DNA from 3 places in the Serratia sp. A07 genome. Region 2 is predicted to be linked to each of the others. Evidence: predicted binding sites of a transcription regulator. Region 2 holds the regulator's gene; each other region holds the start of a gene.
The links. The regulator Fur, encoded in region 2, represses iron uptake genes when iron is present. The targets are predictions, from matches to a motif close to ATAATAATGAGAACNACTATCAA.

Region 1 (9,892 bases), on a different contig from region 2:
AATGCCGAGTAATACCGATTTCATGTGTTGGCCCTAAGGTTGCTATTCACATCGATTTTCCCGCAGCTTGCCCGGTTGCGGCAAGCCGAAATGTCAAACCGGCGCATAGGTTGCAAATAAACTGACCAGCAGCAGCACCGCCATCCCCAACCCGACTTCGAGCCAGCAGGCCAGCACCACGCCGCGCTGCGCCAGCGCCGGCACGCGGCTCATTGCCGGCACGATGGCGTAGCGATTGGCCAGCGCCACCATTACCATCAGCGCCACCAGCGCGGTTTTGATCAGCAGCAGGCGCTGATAAGGCGAGCCGAGGTTGAGCGGCCAACCACCGAGAATGATCAGGCTGTTGACGATGCCGGTGACGATCACCGCCGCCACCGCCAGGTGCCCCCAGCGCGAGAAACGGATCAGCGTGGTGATAGCGTCGCTGCGCCACTGCGGCGGCTGCAGGTAGCGCAGGCAAACCAGCAGCGGCGCCAGGCAGCCGAACCAGTAGCCGGCGGCCAGCAGGTGCACCGCATGGTTGGCCCGGTGCAGCACGCCCAGCGTGCCTTCGTGCATCGCCGCGTGGCCGATGAACGCCAGGCTGACCAGCAGCAGCGCCGAACACAGCGCCAACGCCTGCGCGCGCGGCCTTTCCGGCAGCAGCAGGCTCAGGATCGCCAGCAGCGACAGGCCCAGATGCCAGCGCCACACTTCGCCGAAGGTGGTGCCGAGCACCGCCCACCAGACCTCCAGCCGCCAGGCGTCTTCCCAACCGTCGCCCATTTGCCCGGCCTGAATGGCCAGCAGCGCCACGGCGGAAAGCCCGGCAATCCAGGTGCCGGCAAGCAGCAGCGGGCGCACATCGCGGGAGAGGATCGGGGAGAGGCGCTGCGGTGACAATAAGGCGGTGAACAGGCTGATGCCGAACATCAGCATCACCGCCGCAAAGTGCACCAAGCGACACAGAACGAACAGGGTCGCCAGACTCACGATCAGTTTACGGTGAAGCTGTACTGGCCTTTGGTTTTATGCCCGTCGACCGACACCACATGCCAGCTGACGTTGTATTTGCCCGCGCTCAGTTCGCCTTCGATCGGCACATTGACCTGGGTGTTGTTGTTCGGATCGAGCTGCAGCTTGCCGGTTTTCACCACGGCGTTGTCCGGGCCGGTGATTTTCACGCCGCTGAAGTTCGGCTCGATGCCTTCGGAGAAGCTGAGGGTCAGCGCTTTCGGCGCCGGGCTGACGCTGGCGTCGGCCTTCGGCGTTTCCACTTTCAGGTGGGCGTGCGCCAGCGCTTGCTGCGAAGACAGGCCGACGAACAGGACGAAAACGGTGGAAAGCAGGCGACAGGAGGAACGAATTTTACCGATCACAGTGGTATCCCTTAACAGTATAAAGAGGGTCATAAGGGTTAAGGCCACAGCCAAGGCGATGTATCAGCGGCCCCAACCCACCGCAAGTGATTGCGCCACGGGTAAACAGAAAAACGGGTTGTATCGGCTAACCCGCTGTTTTGACTCTACCATCCCTGTAGCGTATCGCGGTAAATCATAACGACCAGGCTGCGGCAAGTCGAGCGCATCTCTGGCATTTTGCGATCCGGCAGCACGTATCGCCGCATAACCGCGATAAACGCAGGGTAAAAAAAACCGCGCGTCAGGCTCGCCCGCGCGCGGTTTTTCGATGTTCTGATGCGGATTAAGCCTGGCCGTTGCCGCCCTGGCCCATCGCGCCCATTTTCTTCAGATCTTTGTCGATGAAGAACAGGCCTTTGCCGCTGGTGCCCACCAGCGCCAGCTTATCCAGCACGGATTTGAACAGTTTCTCTTCTTCGTGCTGCTCCGCCACGTACCACTGCAGGAAATTGAAGGTGGAGTAATCGTGTGCGGTCATGGCGGCGTGCGCCAGTTCGTTGATCTGACGGGTGATCAACTGTTCGTGTTCGTAGGTCTGCTGGAACACGTCCGCCAGCGATTCGAACGCTACCGGCGGTGCGGCGATGCTGCCCAGCAGCGGCAGAGAGCCGGTGTCGCTCAGGTAGTCGAACAGACGTTGCATATGCTGCATCTCTTCCTGAGAGTGCTCTTTAAGAAATGCGGCGGCGCCTTCAAAGCCTTTATCGCTGCACCATGCGCTCATCTGCAGGTACAGGTTGGCGGAGTAGAACTCCAGATTCAGTTGCTCATTCAGCTTTTGAGTCATTTCTTGCGTCAGCATAATGATTCCTTTTATTTTGCAGGTCATGAATTTAATTTCCGCGCATTATGCCCTGCTGCCGTAAAAATAAAAACACCTTATTTACACTCAAATCACATTAATTATAAAAACCATATATATCAATAAATTAAAATATCAACGCCACATTGAGAATTAACATGATAATTATTTTCATCTTTTATTTTAATCAAAAAGCGAATCATTCTTATTTAAAAGAATAAATAGATTACATTACTCCCGGATAAATATCGCCCACGGCAGCGGCGCAACGGGCTTGCCAAGCGCCCCCGGGTGGATTACCTTCTGCGCAGGTTCAAAGCGGCAAAGTAAGTAAGGAGCATAGCGTGGGTTACAATCTGGCCGAACTGTCTAAAGAAGAGATGGACCGGGTGAACGTGGATCTCGCCGCCTCAGGCGTGGCGTACAAAGAGCGCTACAACATGCCGGTGATCCCGGAAGTGGTGGAGCGTGAGCAGCCGGAAGCGCTGCGCGACTATTTTCGCGAGCGCGTGGCGCACTACCGCGCGGAATCCCACAGGTTTTCGCGCCTGCCGTACGAGCCGAAGGTCAAATAACAAAAAACCCGCCGTAACGGCGGGTTTTTTACGTCACTTGCCGGCGAACCGGTCGGTGGCGATCATCAGCTGGTGCAAGATGCCCGGCTCATCAAACGAATGCCCCGCCCCTTCCACGATATGCAACTCCGCTTCCGGCCAGGCCTTAGCCAGATCCCAGGCGTTCTGCACCTGGCAGGCCATGTCATAGCGGCCGTGGACGATCACCGCCGGAATATGGCGGATTAGCGGCACGTTGCGCAGCAGCTGGTCATCGCTCTCCAGGAAGCCCAGGTGGGTGAAATAGTGGTTTTCAATGCGGGCGAACGCCAGGGCGAAATCATCCTCGCCGAACGAAGCGGATTCGCGGCTCGGCAACAGCGTCACCGTTTCCCCTTCCCACACGCTCCACAGCTTGGCCGCTTCGAGCTGCACCTGCGGATCGGCCGAAGTCAGCCGCTGCCGGTAGGCGGCGATCACGTCTTTACGCTCTTCATCCGACAGAATGGACAGCACGCGCGCCCATTTGTCCGGGAAGAAGCGTGACGCGCCGTCCTGGTAATACCAATGCAGTTCCTGCTTGCGCAGGGTGAAGATGCCGCGCAGCACCATTTCACTGACGCGTTCCGGGTGGGTCTGCGCATAGGCGAGCGCCAGCGTCGATCCCCAGGAACCGCCGAATACCAGCCATTGGTCTACGCCGGCCATGTCGCGCAGCCGCTCGATATCGGCCACCAAATGCCAGGTGGTGTTGTTGTCCAGGCTGGCGTGCGGACGGGAGCGGCCACAGCCGCGCTGATCGAACAGCAGCACCTTGTAGCGTTCCGGATCGAACAGCTGACGATGATGCGGGGAGATGCCGCCGCCCGGCCCGCCGTGAATGAAGACCGCCGGTTTACCGTTCGGGTTGCCGCTCAGCTCCCAGTAGATCCGGTGGCCATCCCCAGTGTCCAGCCAACCGCTGTCGTATGCTGCTAACGGCGGGTACAAACCTCGTAATTGTTCCATGGCGCTTTCCGTCTCTCTGTGAGTCATGCTTTCATCAAAGCGGAAGCCGCCCGGCAGGTCAACGGTAAAACCCGAAAACTCGAACGCGCGCCGAGAACTCGGCGCGCGTTTGCTCAAAATCACAACGACCTGCCTGCAAAATGCCCACTGGTCCGATCGGTTGAGGGGCACATTCGCCCCCCGGCGGGACTCAATTAGCCGCCTTTGCGCATATGCGGCTCACGCATCTCCTGTGCGGTTTTCGCCTCGATGCTCAGCTCCGCCGTCGGGCGCAGCAGCAGACGCGCCAGCCCGATAGGTTCGCCGGTTTCCCGGCAGTAGCCGTACTCGCCGTTCTGCAATCGCGCCAGCGCCGCATCGATTTTCGGCAGCAGGCGGCTTTCGCGATCCAACTGGCGGAACAGCAGGCGCAGATCCTCTTCGCGCGCCGCCTTGTCGGCTTCATCGCCCGTCGCTTCGCCGCCGTCGATCTCTTTTTTCAGCTCATCGATGTGCAGCAGCAGCTTTTGCCGCTCGTCCTGCAACCGTTGGCGGAAAAACGCCCGTTGAACCGAGTTCATATAATCAGAATCCGGCATGGCCAGCAGTTGCTGCGCATCCGGTAACGTCATGACTGTCATTGCGCTCTCCCAACACCAAAGGTGTAACATTATAACATAATATTTATTTTTAGCACCCGGTCATCCAAAAACAAAATTTCATGCACAAACAGCCGGTTAACCTAAACCTGCACTTTGCCGCTTGCATCCTCTTGGCTTTAGGCGGTTAATGGCTGAGCAAGCCACCCAATCATAGGTAACGAGAGGCCATCATGAGTAAGGGAATGGATAGCAAAAAGAATGCGAAGAAGAAGCCGTTGAAAACCCCAGCTGAGAAACGTGCGGAGAAACGCGCCAAAAAAGCGCATCCGTCTGGTGAGTAAGCGTCCTTCCATCCGTCATTAAACCCGCCAAGGCGGGTTTTTTATTGCCTGTAGCGAGGGGGCGGTTGGCACGGCCGCCTGTGCCGGTTAAGCTGAGGGCTGACGGCAACGCGGAGGAAAACATGACGTTACGCGTAATAGATACCGAGACCTGCGGGCTGGACGGCGGCGTGGTGGAAGTGGCCTCCCTCGATCTGCTCGACGGTCAGTTAACCAACCCGATGAGCGATCTGGTCAGCCCGGATCGCCCCATCAGCCTCGACGCGATGGCGATTCATCACATCACCGAGCAAATGGTGGAAGGCAAACCGCGCATCGCGGTGGCGATCGGCCGCTATCAGGGCAGCCCCTACTACGTGGCGCACAACGCCGCTTTCGATCGCGGCGTGCTGCCGGAGATGAACGGCGCCTGGATCTGTACCCTCAAGCTGGCGCGCACGCTGTATCCGGACATCAAGTACGGCAACCAGTATCTGCGCTATGCGCTGAACCTGGATGTGCAGCTACCGGCGGACGCCACGCTGTACCCGCACCGCGCGCTGTATGACTGCTACGTCACCGCCGCGCTGCTGCAACGCATCATCAAGGATTCGGGCTGGACGCCGGAGCAAATGGTGCAGATCACCGAACAACCGGTGCTGCTGAAGAAGTTCAAATTCGGCAAGTATCGCGGGCAGGAGATCGATCGCATCGCCCAGGAAGATCCCGGCTATCTGCGCTGGATGCTGAAATCCATCGACGATCTGAGCCCGGACATGAAGCACACGCTGAAATACTATCTGGTTGGCTAACACGGCGGGCGGCGCAGGCCGCCCGCCGAATACCGTTACTCCGCCAGCGCCAGAATAAAGGCGTACTCCAGCGCAATATCCTCATAGGCCTTGAAGCGCCCGGACTTGCCGCCGTGGCCGGCATCCATGTCGGTATACAGAAGCAGCTGCCGATCGTCGGTTTTCAGCTCGCGCAGCTTGGCCACCCACTTGGCCGGCTCCCAATACTGCACCTGCGAATCGTGCAGGCCGGTGGTCACCAGCAGATGCGGGTATGCCTGCGCCTTCACCTGATCGTACGGGCTGTACTGCTTGATGTAGTCATAATAGGCCTGCTCGTTCGGGTTGCCCCACTCGTCGTATTCGCCGGTGGTCAGCGGGATCGACTCGTCCAGCATGGTGGTCACCACGTCGACGAACGGCACCTGTGCCACCACGCCGTGGAACAGCTGCGGTGCCTGGTTGATTACCGCCCCCATCAGCAGGCCGCCGGCGCTGCCGCCCATGGCGAACACCCGCTTGCCGTCGCCGTATCCCTGGGCGACCAGCGTTTCAGTCACGTCGATAAAATCGTTGAAGGTGTTCTGCTTATTGAACAGCTTGCCGTCTTCATACCACAGCTGCCCCAGCTCGCCGCCGCCGCGAATGTGCGCCAGCACGAACACGAAACCGCGATCGAGCAGGCTCAGGCGGCTGGCGCTGAACGCCGGATCCATGCTGCTGCCGTAGGAGCCGTAGCCGTACACCATCAGCGGGTTGGCGCCGCGCTGGAAGCTGTCCTGGCGATACACCAGCGAGACCGGCACCTCGACACCGTCGCGCGCCTTTACCCACACCCGCTCGCTGCGGTAATTTTCCGGCGTGAAGTTCTTCACTTCCTGCTGTTTGAGCATCGTCCGCTCGCCGCTGTCCATGTTCAGCTCGTACAGCGTGGTCGGGGTGGTCATCGACGAATAGCCGTAGCGCAGCAGCGCGGTCTCCGGATCCGGGTTATACGCCAGCCAGGTGGTGTAAGTCGGATCGTCGAAGGCGATGCGCTTCTCTTCGCCAGTCTGCCAGTGGATCTGGCGCAGCAACGTCAGGCCGGCGCTGCGCTCCTCCACCACCAGCCAGTCGCGGAACAGGCTGAAGCCCTCCAGCATCACGTCGGCGCGCGGGGCGATCAGCGTCTGCCACTGCGCTTCGTCCGCCTGTTCGCTTTGGTACAGGCCGAAGTTCTTGCCGTCCTTGTTGGAGCGGATGTAGAAATGCTGGTGATAGTGATCGATGGCGTACTCATGATCCTTGCGGCGCGGCACGAACAGCTGCGGCTTGGCGTCCGCACGATCGGCGTCCAGCAGCAGGATCTCCGAGGTGGTGGTGCTGCTCAGGTGGATCAGGATAAAGCGCTCAGAGGTGGTCTTCTCCAGCCCGACGTAGAAAGTATCGTCCCGCTCTTCGTAAATCAGCTCGTCCTGCTGCGGATCGCTGCCCACCACGTGGCGATAGACCTGATACGGCAACAGCGTCTTGGCGTGCTTGCGCACGTAGTACACCGTCGAGGAGTCGTTGGCCCACTCGAAGCTGCCGGAGGTGTTCTCCAGCACTTCGTCCGCCCAGCTGCCGTCGGCCAGGTTCTTGAAGCGAATGTCATACTGGCGGCGCGACAGGAAATCCTCCGCCACCCCCAGCCGCTGATTGTCGGGGCTGACGTCCAGCCCGCCCAAGGTGTAAAACTCGTGGTTCTCGGCGCGCTGATTGCCGTCGATAAGCACCTCCCAGTGCTCGCTCTCGGCCTGCGGCTGGCGCACGGAAATCGCGTATTCGTTGCCCGGCTCATAGCGCGTCTGATAGCGATAGCCGTGGCGCACGTAAGGCACCGAATGTTCCTGCTGCGGAATGCGCGCCACCATCTCTTCGTACAGGGTTTCGCGCAGCGCCTGCTGCGGTTTCAGCATCGCATCGGTGTAGGCGTTCTCCGCCTGCAGGTAGTCCAGCACCTGGCGGTCTGCGCGCTCGTCGTCGCGCAGCCAGTAATAGTCATCCACGCGCGTGTCGCCGTGGATGGTGATGGGATAAGGGCGTTTTTCCGCTTTCGGTGGGGTCATCATTGCTAAATCATCCGCTTACATAGATTGCGGCAAGAGTGACACGATTCCCCCCGGCTTGCCAAGCGGCGCTATGCCAGCTCGCGTTTTTTCTCGTTGACGTCGCTCTCGATGCCCAGCTTGACGTCCGCCGGGATCTTCAGCGCCTGCGCCAGCGCATCGAGGTAGCCGCGCTCCATAAAGTGGTCGACGTCGATCACCAGGCAGCTCAGATAGTAAACCTCCAGCGCCTCGTCTTCGTTTTGCACGCTGCGGGCGATCAATTCCGGGTTGAGCGGCTGATCGAGCGCTTCCTGCACCCAGCTCTGCGCCTCCTCCCCCACCTGCAGCTGCGCCAGGCTGTGATCGATGGCGCGCTGCTCGTCGGCATCGATATGGCCGTCGCTCTTGGCGGCGAACACCAGCGCCTGCACCAAGCGTTTGGCGCGCAGATCCACCGGCGTGGTTTGCAAACCGAACTGCGGTTCGCCCTGATGGGTCTCCTTCACCCGCTGCTTGTACTTGTTCCACAACACCGCGCCCACCGCCGCGCTGCCGCCGACAATCAGCGCATTCTTGCCGAACTTGCCCACCAGCTTGCGCGAGGATTTGTTGGCCAACAGCACGCCGACCAGGCCGCCCAGCGCCGTAGGCGCCAGCAGCTTGCCGATGCCTTCTGCTCCGCCCATCGCGCCGGCCTTCTGCCCGATCAACGTTTGAATCTGCTGCATCCAGTTACTTTTCATCATCTACCCCTTGCGTGAAAAAGCGCGGCGCGCAGGCGCGGCCGAACCGACGGTAAACCGCCAGATTAGGGGATCTTTTGTCAATTTACGTCTGGGGGATGCAAACCTGTGTTTAGCGGATCGGCGGGCCGGGCGGCCCGCCGGGATAAGCTGCGGCGTTACGCTTCTTCGTCGCCCGCTTCGTCGTCTTGCTCGTACTCCGCCAGCTCGTCGCGCATCGCCTGGATGGCGTCGCGGGTCATCAGCGCCAGCGTGCGGTAGAAAGCGGTGGTGGCGTGCGCTTCCACTTTGCCGAGGAAGCGGCCGCACCACGGCAGCAGAAACTCGTCGAACAGCGCGATCTGCGCCTGCGCTTCATCTTCCTGCGACTGATCTTCCAGCCAGGACGCCGCCAGCAGCAGCTGGCCGAAATGGTCGGCCGGCGCCTCCGCCAGCGGCATGCCGCGCTGCTGGAGGAAGGTGCGCACTTCCGCCTCGCTGGCACCTTCAACGTAGTCGGAGCGGAACGGCGACACGCTGCATTCGCTGCCGACGAACATCGCGTTGAAGTCGGTCGCCAGCTGGTTGACGTCGCAGCCCTGCTGCAGGCGCTTCAGCAGGTCATCCTGCTCCAGCGGCCAATGTTGCTGCAGCTTGCCCTCTTTGATCAGCGCGAACAGCGGCACCAGCAGCGGATCCTGCGGCTGACGGTAGAACAGCGTACCCAGCACGCGGCAGACAATGGAAAACTCATTCATGATAATGCCTTATACAATACGGAAAAATTTGCCGGGACGATGTCACAAATCGGCCAATTCCGCAATCGCCGGCTTGCCGCGCCGCTCGAGAAAGTCCAGCAACCGGCGCGGGCTGACGTTGAGAATGCGCTCCTGCGGGAAGCCCACCTCTTCGATAATGCGCTCACAGTGCTCAAAGTTACCCAGCGAAAAGGCGACGTGCGAATCCGAGCCCAGCGCCAGCCAGCCGCCGGCATCGCGCACCGCGGCGGCGATCGCCCGGCAGTTGGCCTCGCTGCCCTTGCGGGAGTGGGTGAACGACGAGTTATTCAGCTCCAGCGCCACCTCGTATTTGGCCGCCGCCGCCGCGACGGCGGGAATGTCGATCGGGTAGCGCGGGTTGCCGGGGTGGCTGATGATATGCACGTCCCCCTGCGCCATTGCGGCGATCATCGCTTCAGTATTGGACGCTTTATCCTGCGGCGCAAACACCGGCTCATGGAAACCGGCGATGATTACGTCGGTGGCGGTCAACATCGGGCCCGTGCAGTCGATGTCGCCCTGCAGGTTTTTGATGTTGGCTTCGATGCCGCGCAAGATGCCCACGCCGTTCACCAGGCGCGGCCACACGTGCATGTTCATAAAGTGCCAGTAATGCGGCGCATCGGCCATGTCCGGGCCGTGATCGGTGATGGCGAACAGTTTGATGCCCTTCTGCTGGGCTTCGGCGATGTAATCGTGCAGCGTGCTGTAGGCGTGGGTGCTGGCGACGGTGTGCATATGCAAATCAACGGGGTACATTGTTTCTCCTTCCAGAGGGCCCGCCCGCAAAGGTACGGACAGGCGCGATGACGATAACAGCTTATCAGTTACCGAACGGCGGCTGAAGGATCAGTACCCCCGCT
Region 2 (9,892 bases):
ACCTTGTATCTCAATTTATTCTGATTTAATTGAATTTTTTATTCGACACCCTCTATGATCACCAGCGTAACAAATTCTCACTGATATGTGCTCCTTGTCATACTTTGACAAATCTCCCTCATTTTTCATTTGATAATTCGCGTCGCGAAAAATAGTCTATCTGTAGCAATTAGTGCTGTGGGAATAACATCTCGTCGGCAATATTTTTTACCCGTTCGGGTTTTTTATTGGCAGTCGTGCAGGGCAGTGGTGAACACAGGCGGCTGCAACTTTTAAGTTAAGTCAAAGAGGAATTTCAATATGGGTACGCACGGTGCTCAGCGTAAAACGCTGGCGCTCGCAGTCGCGGGCGCGCTGTTGGGAACAGGGTTTGCCATGGCGCCTGAGGCGAAAGCCGCAGGGTTTATCGATGATTCCACGCTGACCGGCGGCATTTATTACTGGCAACGTGAGCGCGACCGTAAAGATCTCAATCCGGACAGCAAGGATTACAACCAATACACCACCAACCTGTCGCACTCCACCGCCAACCTGAGCCTGGATTTCGCTTCGGGCTACGCCTGGGACATGTTCGGTCTGGACGTCGGCGCCTTTACCGCCATCGAGCTGGCAGAATCCAGCGCCAGCGGCCACCCGAACGAGATCGCGTTCTCCTCGAAAAACCGTACCTACGACGAAGACTATTCCGGTGACAAAGGCGGCGTTAGCCTGTACAAAGCCGCCGCCAAATTCAAATACGGCCCGGTCTGGGCGCGCGCCGGCTATATTCAGCCGAGCGGCCAAACCCTGCTGGCGCCGCACTGGAGCTTTATGCCGGGCACCTATCAGGGGGCCGAAGCCGGCGCCAAGTTCGACTACGGCGACGCCGGTGCGTTGAGCTTCTCCTACATGTGGACCGATAAATACAAGGCGCCGTGGCATATCGAGATGGACGACTTCCGCCAGAACGATAAGAAAACGCGCGTCTCCTACCTGCACTCGCTGGGCGCCAAGTACGATTTCAAAAACGATCTGGTACTGGAAGCCGCCTTCGGCCAGGCGCAGGGTTATGTGAATCAATACTTCACCAAGGCGTCTTACAAATTCGATGTGCTCGGCAACCCGCTGACCACCAGTTACCAGTTCTACGGTGCGGAAGACCGCATCAGCGACAAGAACGATCCGAACAGCATCTACGACGGCTTGGCCTGGCTGCAGGCGCTGACCTTCGGTTACACCACCGGGCAGTTCAACTGGCGTCTGGAAGGCACCATGGTCAAGGCGGAAGGCAACCAGGGCTTCTTCCTGCAGCGCATGACCCCGACCTACGCCTCGTCCAACGGTCGTCTGGACGTGTGGTGGGATAACCGCTCCGACTTTAACGCCAACGGTGAGAAAGCGGTGTACGCCGGCGTGATGTATGACCTCAGCAACTGGAACCTGCCGGGCATGGCGGTCGGCGGCTCCTACGTTTACGCCTGGGACGCCAAGCCGAGCACCAACCCGATCTACGATCAGAGCCAGCGCCTGAAGGAGAGCGCCTGGAGCCTGGACGCGATGTACACCATCCAGGAAGGGCGCGCCAAGGGCACCCTGATCAAGCTGCACTACACCCAGTATGACAACCACACCAACATCCCGAGCTGGGGCGGCGGTTACGGCAACATCTTCCAGGACGAGAAAGACGTCAAGTTCATGGTCATCGCGCCATTCACCATCTTCTGATGCGTTCCCCGGCCTCGCCGCCGGGGGCAGTTAAGGGAATTCAACGATGAAAAAAATCATGCTGATGTTGGCGGCCGCCGCGGCCTTGAGCGCCTGTGCGCAACCCGCCGCACCGCCGGAAGACGCCAAATTGAAGCAGGCTTACAGCGCCTGTATCAACACCGCCGAAGGTTCGCCGGAGCGTCTGCAACCCTGTAAGGCGGTGCTGAACGTGCTGAAACAAGAGAAGCAGCACCAGCAGTTCGCCGCGCAGGAAACGGTGCGGGTGATGGATTATCAGAACTGCATTATGGCGGTGCACAGCGGTAACGGTCAGGCTTACGACGCCAAGTGCGGCAAGCTGTGGCAAGAAATTCGCGATAACAATAATTAAGAAGGACAAGAACATGAACGCATTCAAACTGAGCGCATTAGCCGCGTTGACGGCAACGATGGGATTTCTGGGCGGCATGGGAAACGCCATGGCCGATCAACAGCTGGTGGATCAGCTGAGCCAGCTGAAGCTGAACGTAAAAATGCTGGATAACCGCGCCGGCGAAAACGGCGTGGATTGCGCGGCGCTGGGCGCCGACTGGGCCTCATGCAACCGGGTGTTGTTCACCCTCAGCAACGACGGCCAGGCGATCGACGGTAAAGACTGGGTCATCTATTTCCACAGCCCGCGCCAGACCCTGCGGGTAGACAACGACCAGTTCAAGATTGCTCACCTCACCGGCGATCTGTACAAGCTGGAGCCGACCGCCAAATTCAGCGGCTTCCCGGCCGGTAAGGCGGTGGAAATCCCGGTGGTCGCCGAATATTGGCAGCTGTTCAGAAACGACTTCCTGCCGCGCTGGTATGCCACGTCCGGCGACGCCAAGCCGAAAATGCTGGCGAATACCGACACCGAAAACCTGGACCAGTTTGTGGCGCCGTTCACCGGCGACCAGTGGAAGCGCACCAAGGACGACAAAAACATTCTGATGACGCCGGCTTCGCGCTTTGTCAGCAATGCCGATCTGCAGACGCTGCCTGCCGGCGCGCTGCGCGGCCAGATCGTGCCGACGCCGATGCAGGTGAAGGTTCACGCGCAGGACGTCGATTTGCGCAAAGGGGTATCGCCGGATCTGAGCACGCTGGTCAAGCCGGCGGCGGACGTCGTCAATCAGCGCTTCGCGCTGCTGGGTGTGCCGGTTCAGGCCAACGGCTATCCGATCAAGACCGACATCCAGCCGGGCAAGTTTAAAGGCGCGATGGCGGTGCCGGGCGCCTATGAGCTGAAAATCGGCAAGAAAGAGGCGCGGGTGATCGGCTTCGATCAGGCCGGGGTGTTCTACGGGCTGCAGTCGATCTTGTCGTTAGTGCCGAGCGACGGCAGCGGCAAGATCGCCACGCTGGACGCCAGCGATGCGCCGCGCTTCCAGTATCGCGGCATTTTCCTCGACGTAGCGCGCAACTTCCATAAGAAGGACGCGGTGCTGCGCCTGTTGGATCAAATGGCGGCCTACAAGCTCAACAAATTCCACTTCCACCTGAGCGATGACGAAGGCTGGCGCATCGAGATCCCCGGTTTGCCTGAGCTGACGGAGGTCGGCGGCCAGCGCTGCCACGATCTGAGCGAAACCACCTGCCTGCTGCCGCAGTACGGCCAGGGGCCGGACGTCTACGGCGGCTTCTTCAGCCGTCAGGACTATATCGACATCATCAAATACGCCCAGGCGCGCCAGATTGAGGTGATCCCGGAGATCGACATGCCGGCACACGCCCGCGCCGCGGTGGTCTCGATGGAAGCGCGCTATAAAAAGCTGCATGCCGCCGGGAAAGAGCAGGAGGCCAACGAATTCCGCCTGGTGGATCCGACCGATACCTCCAACACCACCTCCGTGCAGTTCTTTAACCGCCAGAGCTACCTGAACCCGTGCCTGGATTCTTCCCAGCGTTTTGTCGACAAGGTGATCGGCGAGATCGCCCAGATGCATAAAGAGGCCGGCCAGCCGATCAAGACCTGGCACTTCGGCGGCGACGAAGCGAAAAACATTCGCCTGGGCGCCGGCTACACCGACAAGGCGAAACCGGAGCCGGGCAAAGGCATCATCGATCAGAGCAACGAAGACAAACCGTGGGCCAAGTCGCAGGTGTGCCAGACGATGATCAAAGAAGGCAAGGTGGCCGACATGGAGCACCTGCCGAGCTACTTCGGCCAAGAGGTCAGCAAGCTGGTGAAGGCGCACGGCATCGACAGAATGCAGGCCTGGCAGGATGGCCTGAAAGACGCCGAGAACGCGAAGGCGTTCGCCACCTCGCGCGTGGGCGTCAACTTCTGGGATACCCTGTACTGGGGCGGTTTCGATAGCGTCAACGACTGGGCCAACAAAGGGTATGAAGTGGTGGTTTCCAACCCGGACTACGTCTACATGGACTTCCCTTACGAGGTGAACCCGGACGAGCGCGGTTACTACTGGGGCACCCGCTTCAGCGACGAGCGCAAGGTGTTCAGCTTCGCGCCGGATAACATGCCGCAGAACGCGGAAACTTCAGTCGACCGCGACGGCAACCACTTCAACGCCAAGAGCGATAAGCCGTGGCCGGGCGCCTACGGGCTGTCCGCTCAGCTGTGGAGCGAAACCCAGCGCACCGATCCGCAGATGGAATACATGATTTTCCCACGCGCGCTGTCGGTGGCTGAACGCGCCTGGCACCGCGCCGGTTGGGAGCAGGACTACCGCGCCGGCCGCGAATACAAAGGCGGGGAAACCCACTTTGTCGATACCAAGACGCTGGAGAAAGACTGGCTGCGCTTCGCCAATATCCTGGGGCAGCGTGAACTGGCCAAGCTGGACAAAGGTGGCGTCGCTTACCGTCTGCCGGTGCCGGGCGCACGCGTAGCGGGCGGCAAGCTGGAGGCGAATATCGCGCTGCCGGGATTGGGCATCGAGTACTCCACCGACGGCGGCAAGCAGTGGCAGCGCTATGACGCCAAGGCCAAGCCTGCGGTGTCCGGTGAGGTGCAGGTGCGTTCGGTTAGCCCGGACGGCAAGCGCTACAGCCGCGCCGAGAAGGTCTAAGCCCGGTGCAACGGCCTGCTGCCCTGGCGGCGGCCGTATAACGAAGGGGGAATGCGTTCGCCCGCGCGTGTCGGCGTAGGGCGGACGTTGTAGTGAGAGTAGTACGTGGAGTAGCAGTGCCGCTGCAATTGTGATATTTCATGACATGATTTTCCCCCGGCTTGTCCGGGGATTTTTTTGCCCTTTGCACGGCAGGCATAAAAAAACCGCCTCGGTGTGAGGCGGTTTTTCATAGCCGGTCAGGCTTATTTCTTGTCGTGCAGCGTTTCGTCTTCGCGACAGTCACCGGTTTCACAGTGGCCGTACAGGTACAGGCTGTGGTTGGTGAGCTTGATGCCGTGCTGCTTGGCGATGTCACGCTGCCGCACTTCGATGGATTCGTCGCTGAATTCGATCACTTTGCCGCAGTCCAGGCAAATCAGGTGATCGTGGTGATGCTGTTGGGTCAGCTCGAACACGGACTTGCCGCCTTCGAAATTGTGACGTGTCACAATGCCCGCATCGTCAAACTGGTTCAGTACGCGATAAACCGTTGCCAGCCCGATCTCTTCGCCCATATCAATCAGTTTTTTGTACAAATCTTCCGCACTGACGTGATGGCATTCCGGATTTTGCAGTACTTCCAGGATTTTGAGTCGCGGAAGCGTGACTTTTAAGCCGGCCTTCTTCAATGCGATGTTGTTGTCGGTCATGCGAATTCAGTCCTGTTACTATGCTAATCAAGTTGAGGCGTACTCGCCTGTGGCATCGGTCGGCACAAAGAGTTAATGCGTCTCATTATAGAACCGGTTGTACTAAATGGAAACCGCCGGTTGTTAACAAAGATATAATTGCACTATTGCATGTTTTGCATGCAACGCCTTGATGGATGGGATAAACCGATATCTCAGTCTACCGTGACGGGGTGGGAAGTTACAAATCTGTAGCTTCTATCGCAGCAATCCCTGCTGCCGATGACGGCCCTGTGGGCACACTATGCACTTTACAGGGCCTTTGTTCAACCTTTCGCCAGTGCCGGGGCTTAGCCGACGATATCGGCCAGGCTCAGCTCTTCGACGATTTGTTTGACCCAGGCGTCCACGCGCTCGTTGGTCAGTTCAGGCTGGCGGTCTTCGTCGATCGCCAGACCGATGAAGTGATCGTCGTCCGCCAGGCCTTTGGAGGCCTCGAAGTGGTAGCCTTTGGTCGGCCAGTGGCCCACGATGGCCGCGCCACGCGGTTCGATGATGTCGCGGATGGTACCCATCGCGTCACAGAAGTATTCCGCGTAGTCTTCCTGGTCGCCGCAGCCGAACAGCGCCACCAGTTTGCCGTTGAAGTCGACTTCTTCCAGCGTTGGGAAGAAATCATCCCAGTCACACTGCGCTTCACCGTAGTACCAGGTCGGGATACCCAGCAGCAGGATATCGAACCCTTCCAGGTCTTCTTTGCTGCTTTTAGCGATGTCATGCACTTCAGAGACGTCGTCGCCAAACTGTTTCTGGAGAATTTTCTGGATCATTTTGGCAATGTTTTCGGTATTGCCAGTGTCGCTGCCAAAGAAAATGCCTACAGTAGCCATATCGCGTATAACCTTTAAATTCAAGTAATTGCATTACTCGACGCCGGCACTGCCGCCGCTGACGCCGATTAAAATGATGCCATGGCAAGAGCCTTTCGCCTCCGGGGCGGGCGCCGACAGGCGCAGTCTCTTACCGGTAAATGCGTATCATGCCAGAAAGTGGCGCCGGGGTTTTATCGCATTTATGCGATGCCGGAGAATGAAGAAAAGCGTGGTCGATCCGGCGTTGTCCTTAACGCCGCGCCGCGCGTGCGGCCGAAGAGATCAATGTTCCGGCTGTTCTTCCGCCAGTTGTGCCAACAGCATCTGCTCGATGAGTTCGCTGCGGCTGATGTTGCGCTGTTCCGCCAGTTTGTTCAGGGCGTCCACCGCATCCGCGTTGATTTTCAGCTCTACGCGCCGCAATCCACGTACTTTATCGCGCCGTAACTGATTGCGCTTATTGATTCTAAGCTGTTCATCGCGGGAAAGCGGGTTGGTTTTCGGGCGCCCCGGACGGCGTTCATCTGCGAACAGATCCAGCGTCGTGCGATCCGTTTGTTCTTTTGCCATAGGTAGCGGTACTGCAAGGGAGTTTGCATCAAAAAGCGCTCGCACGCTTCCGGAGGCATCGGTTAACACACTTCGGGCCAATAAACCCTAACCCAAATTCACCCCCGAACCGGCGTTCGCGAACGCGCTGGCGCGGTGGCAAAATTATAGCGCGCCATATTACCCCAGCAGATGGAGCGACGACAATGCCTAACTGCGGGCTAAACGCGCTAAGCCGTTATCTTTAGCGCGTTTTTTCGCCAGGTGAGTGCGTTTTTCAGGCTTCGTCGAGGAAACGGTGAATGGCGCGCAGCACCGCTTCCGGTTTTTCGGCGTGCACCCAATGGCCGGTGCCGGCGACGACGTGCGCGCGGGCCTGCGGGAACTGGCGGGCGATGGCTGCACGGTAGCTGTCCTGCACGTACGGCGACAGGCCGCCGCGAATGAACAGGGTCGGGTGCGGCCAGGCCGGGACTTCCTGCCAGCCGGTGATGTCTTCGTAGCGTTCGATCAGCACCGGCAGGTTGAAGCGCCATTCGCCGTTGTGGAAGGACTTCAGCAGGAACTGGATCACGCCTTCTTCCTGCAGGTAGTCGCGCATCAGCTGGGCAGCCGCCTGGCGCTGGGTGATGCCGGCGGCGCTGACGGCCTTCAGCGCGGCGAAGATCTCGTCGTGGCGGCGGGTCTGGTAATTCACCGGCGCGACGTCGATGACGATCAGCCTGGCGACGCGCTCGGGCGCGATGGCGGTCAGCGCCATCGCCGCTTTGCCGCCCATCGAATGGCCGATGACGATCGCTTTCTCCAGCTGCAGTTCGTCGAGCAGCGCCAGCAGATCCTGCGCCATGGCGGGGTAGTTCATGTCGTCGGCGCGCGGGGAGAGGCCGTGGTTGCGCAGATCGACCTTGATCACCGTGTGCTGTTTATGCAGATCGCGCGCCAGCACGCCCAGGTTGTCCAGATTGCCGAACAGCCCGTGGATCAGCAGCACCGGCAGCGCGTCTGACTCGGCGGCCAGCAGTTGATAATGTAATTTCATGGCGAAGTTCATACTGAGAGAGATTCAGATTAGGGTATCATGATTGAATCGCACGATGAATCATGCGGAATTTTCGCGGCGCGGGCTTGGCAGTGCCGGCTATAGGTATTAGTCTGCATTTTCCGTCCGGAGGCACATTGTTGTGTTCGCCCCAGCGCTTTTAACCTTATAATCCCATGGCTTGAATGCAGGATCTGGCTTCAGGTTCTAAGTAGAAAAAACAGTATTGGATAAAGATGAAAACTATTGAAGTCGACGAAGAGCTTTACCGTTATATTGCCAGCCACACGCAACACATCGGTGAAAGCGCGTCCGATATTTTACGCCGCATGTTGAAATTCACCGCCGGGCAACCGGTGCGCGCGTTGCCTGCCGCCAGTGCGCCGCAGTCCGTCGAGCTGGAAAAAACGGCGCCGGCGCAGCGTCCGCGCGATCGCGTGCGCGCCATGCGCGAGCTGCTGTTGTCGGATGAATATGCCGAGCAGAACAAAGCGGTCAACCGTTTCATGCTGGTGCTGTCCACGCTGTATACCCTCGATGCCGCCGGTTTCGCCGCCGCCACCGAGGCGTTGACCGGCCGTACCCGTACCTATTTCGCCGGCGATCAGCAGACCCTGCTGGCCAACGGCACGCATACCAAGCCGAAGCATGTACCGGGCACCCCTTACTGGGTGATCACCAATACCAATACCGGCCGCAAACGCAGCATGATCGAACACATCATGCAGGCCATGCAGTTCCCGGCGGAACTGATCGAGAAAGTTTGCGGTACCGTCTAATTTAGCGAACAGCCCGTCATGATGGCCGTGCGCGACGTATTTGCCCGGTCACCGACAGGGATGAGGGAGATATGTCGATGGCGAATAATCCACGTGCCGGGCAGCCCGCCCGCCAAAGCGATCTGATCAACGTAGCCCAGCTGACGTCGCAGTACTATGTGCTGCAACCGGAAGCCGGCAATCCCGCACATGCGGTGAAGTTTGGCACCTCCGGCCACCGCGGCAGCGCGCAGCGCCACAGCTTCAACGAAGCGCACATCCTCGCCATCGCTCAGGCGATCGCCGAAGTTCGTCATCAGCAGGGCACCACCGGCCCGTGCTACGTGGGCAAAGACACCCATGCGCTGTCCGAGCCGGCCTTCATTTCCGTGCTGGAAGTGCTGACCGCCAACGGCGTCGATGTGATCGTGCAGGAAAACAACGGCTTCACGCCAACGCCGGCGGTATCGCACGCCATTCTGTGCCACAACCGCCGCGGCGGCGCGCAGGCCGACGGCATCGTCATTACGCCGTCCCATAACCCACCGGAAGACGGCGGCATCAAGTACAACCCGCCGAACGGCGGCCCGGCCGACACCAACCTGACGTCGGTGATCGAAAAGCGCGCCAACGAACTGCTGGCGCAACAGTTGAAAGGCGTTCAGCGCCAGTCGCTGGACAAGGCCTGGAACAGCGGCCACCTGCACGCCAAAGACCTGGTGCAGCCTTATGTCGAAGGCCTGGTTGAGGTGGTCGACATGCCGGCCATCCAACGCGCCGGCCTGAAACTGGGCGTGGATCCGCTTGGCGGTTCCGGTATCGCCTATTGGCAGCGCGTGGCGGAGCACTACAAGCTGGATCTGACGCTGGTGAACGATTCCATCGATCAGACCTTCCGCTTTATGCACCTGGACCACGACGGCATTATCCGCATGGACTGTTCGTCCGAGTCGGCTATGGCCGGCCTGCTGGCGCTGCGTGACAAATTCGATCTGGCGTTCGCCAACGATCCGGATTACGACCGCCACGGCATCGTCACGCCGAAGGGCCTGATGAACCCGAACCACTATCTGGCGGTAGCCATCAACTACCTGTTCCAGCATCGCCCACAGTGGGGCGCTGATGTCGCAGTCGGTAAAACGCTGGTGTCCAGCGCGATGATCGACCGCGTGGTGGCCGACCTGGGCCGCAAGCTGGTGGAAGTGCCGGTCGGCTTCAAGTGGTTCGTGGACGGCCTGTTCGACGGTAGCCTGGG
Region 3 (9,892 bases), on a different contig from region 2:
GTTGGCCGCGTCGCGCGCGTCGTCGATGGCCGCCATCAGCGGGGCTTCGGTTTCCTTGTTCAGGCTCAGCAGCAGGCCGCGCGCGCCGTAGCGCACCTGGGTCAGCTTCTGGTTCAGCTGGATGAAGGCCAGCTGCAGATCGCCGTTGGTCAGCTGGCGTTCCACCTGGCTCAGGCTGGCCTGCACTTCCGACATGTTCCAGCTCTGGCGCACCGCGTCTTTCGCCGTGACCGCCTGCTCAAAGACTTTTTGCTGCTGTTGATATTCCCCGATCAGCGTCACCAGACGCAGCAGATCCTTGCGGCTTTGGGCGTCCCAGTCCAGCGCCTGCCCCTGGTCTATCAGTTTGACGGCGTTCTCAATATTGGCGCGGTTGTTCTGAATGTACTCCGGCCGGTAGGTCTGGCCGTACATGGCGCGATTGTATTTGGCCTGGTTGATCTCCTCGTTCAGCCGGTTGCTGAAGTCGATGCGATCGGCGCGGGATTCGATGATGTGCAGATATTGCGCCCCGGTGCCGGCGATGACGACCGCCAACAGCAGCAACAGCGCGAAGCCGAGACCGAGCTTTTTACCTACGGTGAGATGAGTGAACTTTCCTGCCAATGCTTGCAATGCCGCCATAGCGTTTTTCCTTCTCCGGGCGAACGTCAATTGAACAAACCATCGGCAAGAAGTGGTCAAACTTTAGCGGATTTCAGGCAAAAAAATACCCGCCGGTGGCGGGCATCTTCATCAACGGGGGCGAATTACTTCTTCGCGGCGAAGCGTGCGGTGGCTTCATCCCAGTTGACCACGTTCCAGAACGCCTTGATGTAGTCAGGGCGTTTGTTCTGATATTTCAGGTAGTAAGCGTGTTCCCACACGTCCAGACCGATGATTGGGAAACCGGAAGCGCCGGCGACGGCTTCGCCCATCAGTGGGCTGTCCTGGTTAGCGGTAGACACCACGGCCAGTTTGCCGTCTTTCAGCACCAGCCAGGCCCAACCGGAACCGAAGCGGGTGGCTGCGGCTTTCTCGAACTCTTCCTGGAATTTCTCAACGCTGCCGAAATCGCGCTCGATGGCCGCTTTCAGATCGCCGCCCAGCGTGGTGCCGGTTTTCAGGTTTTTCCAGAAGAAGCTGTGGTTGGCGTGGCCGCCGGCGTTATTGCGCATGAAGGTGCGTTTGTCGGCAGGCACTTTATCCAGATCCTGGATCAGCTCTTCAACGCTGTATTTGGCCAGCTCTGGGTAGGCTTCCAGCACGGTGTTGGCGTTGTTGACGTAGGTCTGGTGGTGTTTGGTGTGATGGATTTCCATCGTCTGCTTGTCGAAATGCGGTTCCAGTGCGTCGTAAGCGTACGGCAGGGATGGCAGTGAATAACTCATAATCATCATCTCCAGTGGTGTATGGGCGGCGCAAAGGGCGAGCACCGCGTAAGCAGTCGGATCATTATAGTTAATTAAATGATATTGAAAATGATTATCAATGCCCTGTGAACTGTGTGGTTAATGAACAAATCGCTGCGCTAACATACTGATAGAAGAGGGCGGCGGATGGCCGCCTCAAGCCGTCGATCCGGCGCGTGGGTTACTCTCTATACTGTAGGGAGCACCCACGCCGAAATGTATCGAAATGTGCCAATGCGTTCACTGAATGAGCACGAGTGTGTAACAACCACAAGCACGCTGTGGTAATATGGCCGGCGTTCGTAGCAAGCATAACAACAGTGACATTCGCGTTTGCCGCGCTAGCGGGGCAGGCGCATTTGAACAATGTGACAATCGAGAGTGAAAGGAGACCCCCATGCAGGTCAGCAGAAGGCAGTTCTTTAAGATCTGCGCTGGCGGTATGGCAGGAACGACGGTGGCCGCGCTGGGCTTTGCCCCCGAAGTGGCGTTGGCGGAAACCCGGCAGTACAAACTGCTGCGCGCCCGCGAGACCCGTAATACCTGTACGTATTGTTCCGTCGGCTGTGGGCTGTTGATGTACAGCCTTGGTGATGGCGCCAAGAACGCCAAAGAAAGCATTTTCCATATCGAAGGGGATCCGGATCATCCGGTAAACCGCGGCGCGCTTTGCCCGAAAGGCGCCGGCCTGGTTGACTTCATCCACAGCGAAAGCCGCCTCAAGTACCCGGAATATCGGGCGCCAGGGTCGGACAAATGGCAACGCATCAGCTGGGACGACGCCTTTACCCGCATCGCCAAGCTGGTGAAAGAAGACCGCGACGCCAACTTCATCAAAACCAACGACCAGGGCGTTACCGTCAACCGTTGGCTGACCACCGGCATGCTGTGCGCCTCGGCCGCCAGCAACGAAACCGGTTTTCTGTCGCAAAAATTTAGTCGCGCTCTCGGCATGCTTGCCGTAGACAACCAGGCGCGTGTCTGACACGGACCAACGGTAGCAAGTCTTGCTCCAACATTTGGTCGCGGTGCGATGACCAACCACTGGGTTGATATCAAGAACGCGAATTTGATTATCGTCATGGGCGGTAATGCGGCGGAAGCGCATCCGGTGGGGTTCCGCTGGGCGATGGAAGCCAAAATACACAACAATGCCAAGCTGATCGTGATCGATCCGCGCTTTACCCGAACCGCATCGGTGGCGGACTTTTACACGCCGATCCGCTCCGGGACCGACATCGCTTTCCTGTCGGGCGTGTTGCTGTATCTGATGACCAACAACAAGTTCAACCGCGAATACGTCGAGGCCTACACCAACGCCAGCCTGCTGGTGCGGGAAGACTTTGCCTTCGAAGACGGCTTGTTCAGCGGCTACGACGCGGAAAATCGCAAGTACGACAAAACCACCTGGAACTACCAGTTCGACGAGAACGGCTTCGCCAAGCGCGACGTCACGCTGCAGGATCCGCGCTGCGTGTGGAACATGCTGAAACAGCACGTGAGCCGCTACACGCCTGACGTGGTGACCAACATCTGCGGCACGCCGAAGGACGATTTCCTCAAGGTGTGCGAATACATCGCCGAAACCTGCGTCGCGGATAAAACCGCTTCGTTCCTGTATGCCCTGGGCTGGACTCAGCACTCGGTCGGCGCGCAGAACATCCGTATCATGGCGATGATCCAGCTGCTGCTCGGCAACATGGGCATGGCGGGCGGCGGCGTCAACGCGCTGCGCGGCCACTCCAACATCCAGGGGCTGACCGATCTCGGCCTGCTGTCGCAGAGCCTGCCGGGCTACATGACGCTGCCGTCGGAGAAACAGACCGATCTCGAGACCTACCTGAAGGCCAACACGCCGAAGGCGCTGCTGCCGGGCCAGGTGAACTACTGGGGCAACTACCCGAAATTCTTCGTCAGCATGATGAAGACCTTCTACGGCGACAAGGCGCAGAAGGACAACAGCTGGGGCTTTGACTGGTTGCCGAAGTGGGACAAAGGCTACGACGTGCTGCAGTACTTCGAAATGATGGCGCAGGGCAAGGTCAACGGCTACTTCTGCCAGGGCTTTAACCCGGTGGCGTCGTTCCCAAATAAAAACAAGGTAGTGGCTTCGCTGTCCAAGCTGAAGTTCCTGGTGACCATCGATCCGTTGAACACCGAGACCTCCAACTTCTGGCAGAACCACGGCGAGTTCAACGAGGTGGATCCTTCGCAGATCCAGACCGAAGTGTTCCGCCTGCCGTCTACCTGCTTCGCCGAAGAAAACGGCTCGATCGTCAACTCCGGCCGCTGGCTGCAGTGGCACTGGAAAGGCGCAGATGCCCCGGGCGAAGCGCTGAACGACGGCGAGATCCTGGCGGGCATCTTCAGCCGCCTGCGCGAGATGTATGCGCGCGACGGCGGTGCGGTGCCGGAACAGGTGCTGAACATGCGCTGGGACTACCTGACGCCGGACAACCCGTCGCCGGAAGAGGTGGCGCAGGAAAACAACGGCAAGGCGCTGGCGGATCTGCTGGATGCCGACGGCAAAGTGCTGGTGAAAAAAGGCGAGCTGCTTAGCTCGTTCGCGCAGCTGCGCGACGACGGCACCACCGCCAGCGGTTGCTGGATCTTCGCCGGCAGCTGGACGCCGGCCGGCAACCAGATGGCGCGGCGCGACAACGCCGATCCGTCCGGCCTCGGCAATACGCTGGGCTGGGCCTGGGCATGGCCGCTCAACCGCCGCATCCTGTACAACCGCGCCTCGGCGGACCCGCAGGGTAAACCGTGGGATCCGAAACGCCAGCTGCTGGAGTGGGACGGCGCCAAGTGGGTCGGGGCCGATATCCCGGACTACAGCACCGCCGCGCCGGGCAGCGACGTCGGGCCGTTCATCATGCAGCCGGAGGGCATGGGCCGCCTGTTCGCCACCGACAAGATGGCGGAAGGGCCGTTCCCTGAACACTACGAGCCGTTCGAAACGCCGCTCGGCACCAACCCGCTGCACCCGAACGTGGTGTCCAACCCGGCGGCGCGCGTGTTCAAGGACGATCTGGCGGCGATGGGCAAATCCGACAAGTTCCCTTACGTCGGTACCACCTATCGTCTGACCGAGCACTTCCACTACTGGACCAAGCACGCGCGGCTGAACGCCATCGCGCAGCCGGAGCAGTTCGTGGAGATCGGTGAGAAGCTGGCAGAGAAGAAAGGCATCAAGCAGGGCGACACCGTGAAGGTCAGCTCCAACCGCGGCTACATCAAGGCCAAGGCGGTGGTGACCAAGCGTATTCGCACGCTGCAGGTGCACGGCCAGGAAGTCGACACCATCGGCATCCCGATCCACTGGGGTTACGAAGGGGTGGCGAAGAAAGGCTTTATCGCCAACACGCTGACGCCGTTCGTCGGCGACGCCAATACGCAAACGCCGGAGTTCAAGGCGTTCCTGGTCAACGTGGAAAAGGTGTAACGGAGACGAATTATGGCCATGCAATCTCAAGACATCATTCGTAAATCCGCCACCAATGGTTTCACGCCGGCGCCGCGCGCCCGTGACCACCAGGAAGAAGTGGCCAAACTGATCGATGTCACCACCTGTATCGGCTGCAAGGCCTGTCAGGTGGCCTGTTCCGAATGGAACGACATCCGCGACGAGGTGGGGCACAACGTCGGGGTGTACGATAACCCCGCCGATCTGACCGCCAAGTCGTGGACGGTGATGCGCTTCTCCGAGGTGGAGGAAAACGGCAAGCTGGAATGGCTGATCCGCAAGGATGGCTGCATGCACTGCGCCGATCCGGGCTGCCTGAAGGCCTGCCCGTCGGAAGGCGCGATCATTCAGTACGCCAACGGCATCGTCGACTTCCAGTCCGAGCACTGCATCGGCTGCGGCTACTGCATCGCCGGCTGCCCGTTCGACGTACCGCGCATGAACAAGGACGACAACCGGGTGTACAAGTGCACCCTGTGCGTCGACCGCGTGGACGTCGGCCAGGAACCGGCCTGCGTGAAAACCTGCCCGACCGGCGCCATTCACTTCGGCACCAAGGAAGCGATGAAGCAGGTAGCGGCAGATCGCGTCAGCGAGCTGAACACCCGCGGCTACCAGAACGCCGGTCTGTACGATCCGGCGGGGGTGGGCGGCACGCACGTGATGTACGTGCTGCACCACGCCGACAAACCGCAGCTGTACCACGGTTTGCCGGACAACCCGAGCATCAGCCCGGCGGTGACCTTCTGGAAGGGCGTGTGGAAACCCCTGGCGGCCATCGGCTTTGCCGCCACCTTCGCGGCCAGCGTGTTCCACTATGTCGGCGTCGGGCCTAACCGCGTCGACGATGAGGACGAGCACGACGAGTCGCACGACGAGGAGACGCGCAAATGAGAAAGGAAAAGCCCATTCAGCGTTACAGCGCACCGGAGCGCATCAATCACTGGATCGTGGCGTTCTGCTTCGTGTTCGCCGCCATCAGCGGGCTGGGGTTCTTCTTCCCCTCCTTCAACTGGCTGATGAACATCTTCGGGACGCCGCAGCTGGCGCGCATTCTGCACCCGTTTGTCGGGGTGATCATGTTTGCCGCGTTCCTGCTGATGTTCCTGCGCTACTGGAAGCATAACCTGATCAACCGGGAAGATATCGTCTGGGCCAAGAACATCCACAAAATCGCCATGAACGAGGAAGTGGGTGACACCGGGCGTTATAATTTCGGCCAGAAGTGCGTGTTCTGGGCGGCGATTATCAGCCTGGTGCTGCTGCTGGCCAGCGGCGTGGTGATCTGGCGGCCGTATTTTGCGCCGTCGTTCTCCATCCCGCTGATCCGCATCGCGCTGCTGGTGCATTCGCTGGCCGCGGTCGGCCTGATTATCGTGATTATGGTGCACATTTACGCCGCATTGTGGGTAAAAGGCACCATTACCGCGATGGTGGAAGGCTGGGTGCCGGCGGCCTGGGCCAAGAAACATCATCCGCGCTGGTACCGTGAGGTCCGCGAGAAACGACAGGAAGATAAACCCTGATGAGTATCCGCATCGTTCCTAAAGAGCAGTTAGGGGCACAGCGTGAGAAGTCCACAACGGCGGAGAACATCCCGCCGTTACTTTTCGCCAACCTGAAAAGCCTGTACAGCCGCCGCGCCGATCGTCTGCGTCAGCTGGCGGTCGATAACCCGCTGGGCGACTACCTGAACTTCGCCGCTGAGCTGGCGCAGGCGCAGCAGCATGCGCTGCACGATAACCCGCTGGAGCTCGATCTGAGCGAAGCGCTGGCGCAGGGCGCCGCCAGCGGCAAACCGCCGCTCGATCTGAGCGTGTTCCCGCGCAGCGAGCACTGGCGCAAGCTGCTGACGTCGCTGATCGCCGAGCTGCGCCCGCAGGCGCCGGAGCATATACTGGCGGTGCTGGACAACCTGGAGAAAGCCTCGGCGCACGAGTTGGAGCTGATGGCCGACGCCTTGCTCAACCGCGAGTTCGGCAAGGTGGGCAGCGAGAAGGCGCCGTTCCTCTGGGCCGCGCTGTCGCTCTATTGGGCGCAGATGGCCAGCCTGATCCCCGGCAAGGCGCGCGCCGAATACGGCGAGCAGCGCCAGTTCTGCCCGGTGTGCGGCAGCATCCCGGTCTCCAGCATGGTGCACATTGGCACCGTCAACGGCCTGCGCTACCTGCACTGCAACCTGTGCGAAAGCGAATGGCACGTGGTGCGGGTGAAGTGCAGCAACTGCGAGCAGACCCGCGATCTCAACTACTGGTCGCTGGACAGCGAGCAGGCGGCGGTGAAGGCGGAGAGCTGCGGCGACTGCGGTACTTACCTGAAGATCCTCTATCAGGAAAAAGACCCGCAGGTCGAAGCGGTGGCCGACGATCTGGCTTCGTTGGTGCTGGACGCCCGCATGGAAGAAGAAGGCTTCGGCCGCAGCAGCATCAATCCGTTCCTGTTCCCGGCGGAGTAACCGCCCGGCCCCGTTCGCGCGGGGCCGGACCAGCAATTTCAGAACGGGCTTCTGGCATTCGCCCGGGCGAGTTGCTACGTTTAGGCCATAACGCGCCAAGCGAAAGGAACCACGATGTTAAACACCCTGGCAAAACTGACCGCGGTCGCCGTGCTGGCGATGGGACTGGCGGCCTGCGACAACAAAGACGACACCAAACCGGCGGTGCCGCCACCGGACACCAAGCCGACCGTGACGCAGCCCGCGCCACCGCCGCCGCCTGCGCCGGTAGAAACCCCGCCCGCGCCGCCGGGGCTGAGCGTGTCGCTGCAGAAGGGCAAAATCACCTTCGAGCTGCCGCCGGGATTTAGCGATCAGACGCTGAACAGCGGCATCATCAACGACAGCACCTCCACCATTCAGCGCTTCCTTGACGGCAAGTCGCGCCAGAGCGCGGTTTCGTCCGAGGTGATCCCGCCGGACGACATGAAGCTCAACACCAGCGACAAAATGCTGAAAGAGCTGGCGCAGAGCGCCATCACGGTGCTGGCCGAGCGCTATCAGAATATCCAGACCACCAAAGAAGAGAACTTCACCGTCGGCAAACAGAAGTTTCGCCGGGTGGATACCGAGCAGACCGTCAACGGGCAGAAGGTGGTGTCCACGCTGGTGCTGACGGTGTTCAACAAGCGGGTGGTGACGCTGCAAATGCTGTCGCCGGCCAAAACGCCGGAAGTGCACCAGGCGCTGGTGCAGCGGATTATCGATACCCTGGCGGTGAAGTAAGGGCGCCGCGCCGCGGCCAGGACGAAGCGGAGGAGAACGGATGAAGCTTATCGGCAGTTACACCAGTCCCTTTGTGCGCAAGATTTCCGTGATGCTGCTGGAGAAGGGGATCGCGTTCGAATTCCTCAACGATCCGCCGTATGAGCCCGGCAGCCGGGTGAAGGAGCTGAACCCGCTCGCCAAGGTGCCGGTGCTGATCGCCGATGACGGCGAGGTGTTTTACGACTCGCCGGTGGTGGCCGAATACCTTGAGCTGCTGGCGGTGGAACCGGCGTTCTTGCCGGCCGATCGCGCCGCCGCGTTGCGCGTCCGCCAGGTGGCGGCGCTGGCGGACGGCGTGACCGAAGCGGCGGCGACCCTGTTTCGCGAAAGCCGGCGCGCGCCGGAAAAACAGGACGAAAACTGGATGCTGCGCCAGCGTGACAAACTGACGCAGGGGTTGGATGCGCTGGAGGCGCTGGCGCGGGAAAAAACGTGGCTCAATGCCGAGCGGCTGACGCTGGCGGATATCGCCACCGGCTGCGCGCTGGGCTACCTCAATTTCCGCCGCATCCTGCCCAACTGGTGCGTCGAGCGCCCGGCGCTGGTCAAGCTGGCCGAACGCCTGTTCGCCCGCGAAAGCTTCGCCCGCACCTCGCCGCCCTGAGCTTTTTTCTCCCCCGCCGCGGCGGGGTTTTGCTATGCCGATACGTCTAAACTGAAAACCGAGCGACCATGAGCACTGAATCCCACCTTCTTTACAGCCAACTGCCCGCCATCGACCGCCTGCTGCGAGAACCCGCGATTGAACCGCTGGTGGCGCAGCATGGCCAGACGCTGATCGGCGAACTGCTGCGCCGGCTGCAGGCCGAGGCGCGCGCCGCTATCAAGCAACAGCAACGTTTACCCGCCTGGTGCGACGACTGGCCGCAGGCGCTGCGGGCGGAGCTGGCCCGGCAGCAACGCCCGGCTTTGCTGCCGGTGTTCAACCTCAGCGGCACCGTGCTGCACACCAACCTCGGGCGCGCCCTGCTGGCGCAGCCGGTGAAGGACGCGGTAAGCGCGGTGATGGGGGAGGCGGTGACGCTGGAGTACGATCTGGATGGTGCCGGGCGCGGCCATCGCGATCGGGCGGTGGCGAGTCTGCTGTGCCGGCTGACCGGCGCGGAGGACGCCTGCATCGTCAATAACAACGCGGCGGCGGTGCTGCTGATGCTGGCGGCGATCGCTCCCGGCAAAGAGGTGGTAGTGTCGCGCGGCGAGCTGGTGGAGATCGGCGGCGCGTTCCGCATACCCGACGTGATGCGCCAGGCGGGCTGCCAACTGGTGGAGGTCGGCACCACCAACCGTACCCATCTGAAAGATTACCGCCAGGCCATCAACGAGCAGACCGGCCTGTTGATGAAGGTGCACACCAGCAACTACAGCATTCAGGGCTTTACTGCGGCGGTCGACGAGGCCGAACTGGCGCAGCTCGGGGCCGAACAGGGCGTGCCGACCGCCACCGATCTGGGCAGCGGCTCGCTGATCGACATGGCGCAGTACGGCCTGCCCGCCGAACCGATGCCGCAGCGGCTGCTGGCCGCTGGCGTCGATCTGGTGACGTTCTCCGGCGATAAGCTGCTGGGCGGCCCGCAGGCCGGCATCATCGTCGGCAAAAAGGCGCTGATCGCTCGCCTGCAGCAGCATCCGCTCAAACGCGCGCTGCGCGTCGGCAAGCTGACGCTGGCGGCCCTGGAGGCCACGCTGCGGCTCTATCTGCAGCCGGAAAAACTGGCTGAGCAGCTGCCGACGCTGCGGCTGCTGACCCGCCCGCAGCTGGAGATGCAACAGGCG

Region 1: the regulator Fur is predicted to act here: its motif matches at 2,358-2,380, upstream of ftnA (non-heme ferritin).
Region 3: the regulator Fur is predicted to act here: its motif matches at 1,449-1,471, upstream of sodA (superoxide dismutase [Mn]).

Annotation. Positions count from the first base shown of each region.
Region 1 covers NZ_JBZXDO010000030.1:23,277-33,168, reverse strand. The annotation lists gene AC4PR2_RS22200 (YebY family protein) at 1-24, opposite strand, end outside; gene copD (copper homeostasis membrane protein CopD) at 94-975, opposite strand; gene yobA (CopC domain-containing protein YobA) at 978-1,394, opposite strand; gene ftnA (non-heme ferritin) at 1,687-2,205, opposite strand; gene AC4PR2_RS22180 (DNA polymerase III subunit theta) at 2,550-2,780, shown strand; gene pip (prolyl aminopeptidase) at 2,814-3,767, opposite strand; gene dksA (RNA polymerase-binding protein DksA) at 3,962-4,387, opposite strand; gene exoX (exodeoxyribonuclease X) at 4,812-5,480, shown strand; gene AC4PR2_RS22160 (S9 family peptidase) at 5,516-7,549, opposite strand; gene AC4PR2_RS22155 (tellurite resistance TerB family protein) at 7,618-8,271, opposite strand; gene AC4PR2_RS22150 (TorD/DmsD family molecular chaperone) at 8,430-9,008, opposite strand; gene AC4PR2_RS22145 (phosphatase) at 9,051-9,788, opposite strand; gene ghrA (glyoxylate/hydroxypyruvate reductase GhrA) at 9,879-9,892, opposite strand, start outside.
Region 2 covers NZ_JBZXDO010000003.1:329,296-339,187, forward strand. The annotation lists gene chiP (chitoporin ChiP) at 301-1,704, shown strand; gene chiQ (ChiQ/YbfN family lipoprotein) at 1,751-2,077, shown strand; gene AC4PR2_RS05315 (beta-N-acetylhexosaminidase) at 2,091-4,748, shown strand; gene fur (ferric iron uptake transcriptional regulator) at 4,994-5,440, opposite strand; gene fldA (flavodoxin FldA) at 5,770-6,309, opposite strand; gene ybfE (LexA regulated protein) at 6,574-6,861, opposite strand; gene ybfF (esterase) at 7,118-7,891, opposite strand; gene seqA (replication initiation negative regulator SeqA) at 8,116-8,658, shown strand; gene pgm (phosphoglucomutase (alpha-D-glucose-1,6-bisphosphate-dependent)) at 8,736-9,892, shown strand, end outside.
Region 3 covers NZ_JBZXDO010000025.1:36,801-46,692, forward strand. The annotation lists gene AC4PR2_RS20550 (methyl-accepting chemotaxis protein) at 1-624, opposite strand, end outside; gene sodA (superoxide dismutase [Mn]) at 750-1,370, opposite strand; gene fdnG (formate dehydrogenase-N subunit alpha) at 1,789-4,836, shown strand; gene fdxH (formate dehydrogenase subunit beta) at 4,849-5,751, shown strand; gene fdoI (formate dehydrogenase cytochrome b556 subunit) at 5,748-6,383, shown strand; gene fdhE (formate dehydrogenase accessory protein FdhE) at 6,383-7,312, shown strand; gene AC4PR2_RS20580 (DcrB/PsbP domain-containing protein) at 7,427-8,077, shown strand; gene AC4PR2_RS20585 (glutathione S-transferase) at 8,118-8,723, shown strand; gene selA (L-seryl-tRNA(Sec) selenium transferase) at 8,792-9,892, shown strand, end outside.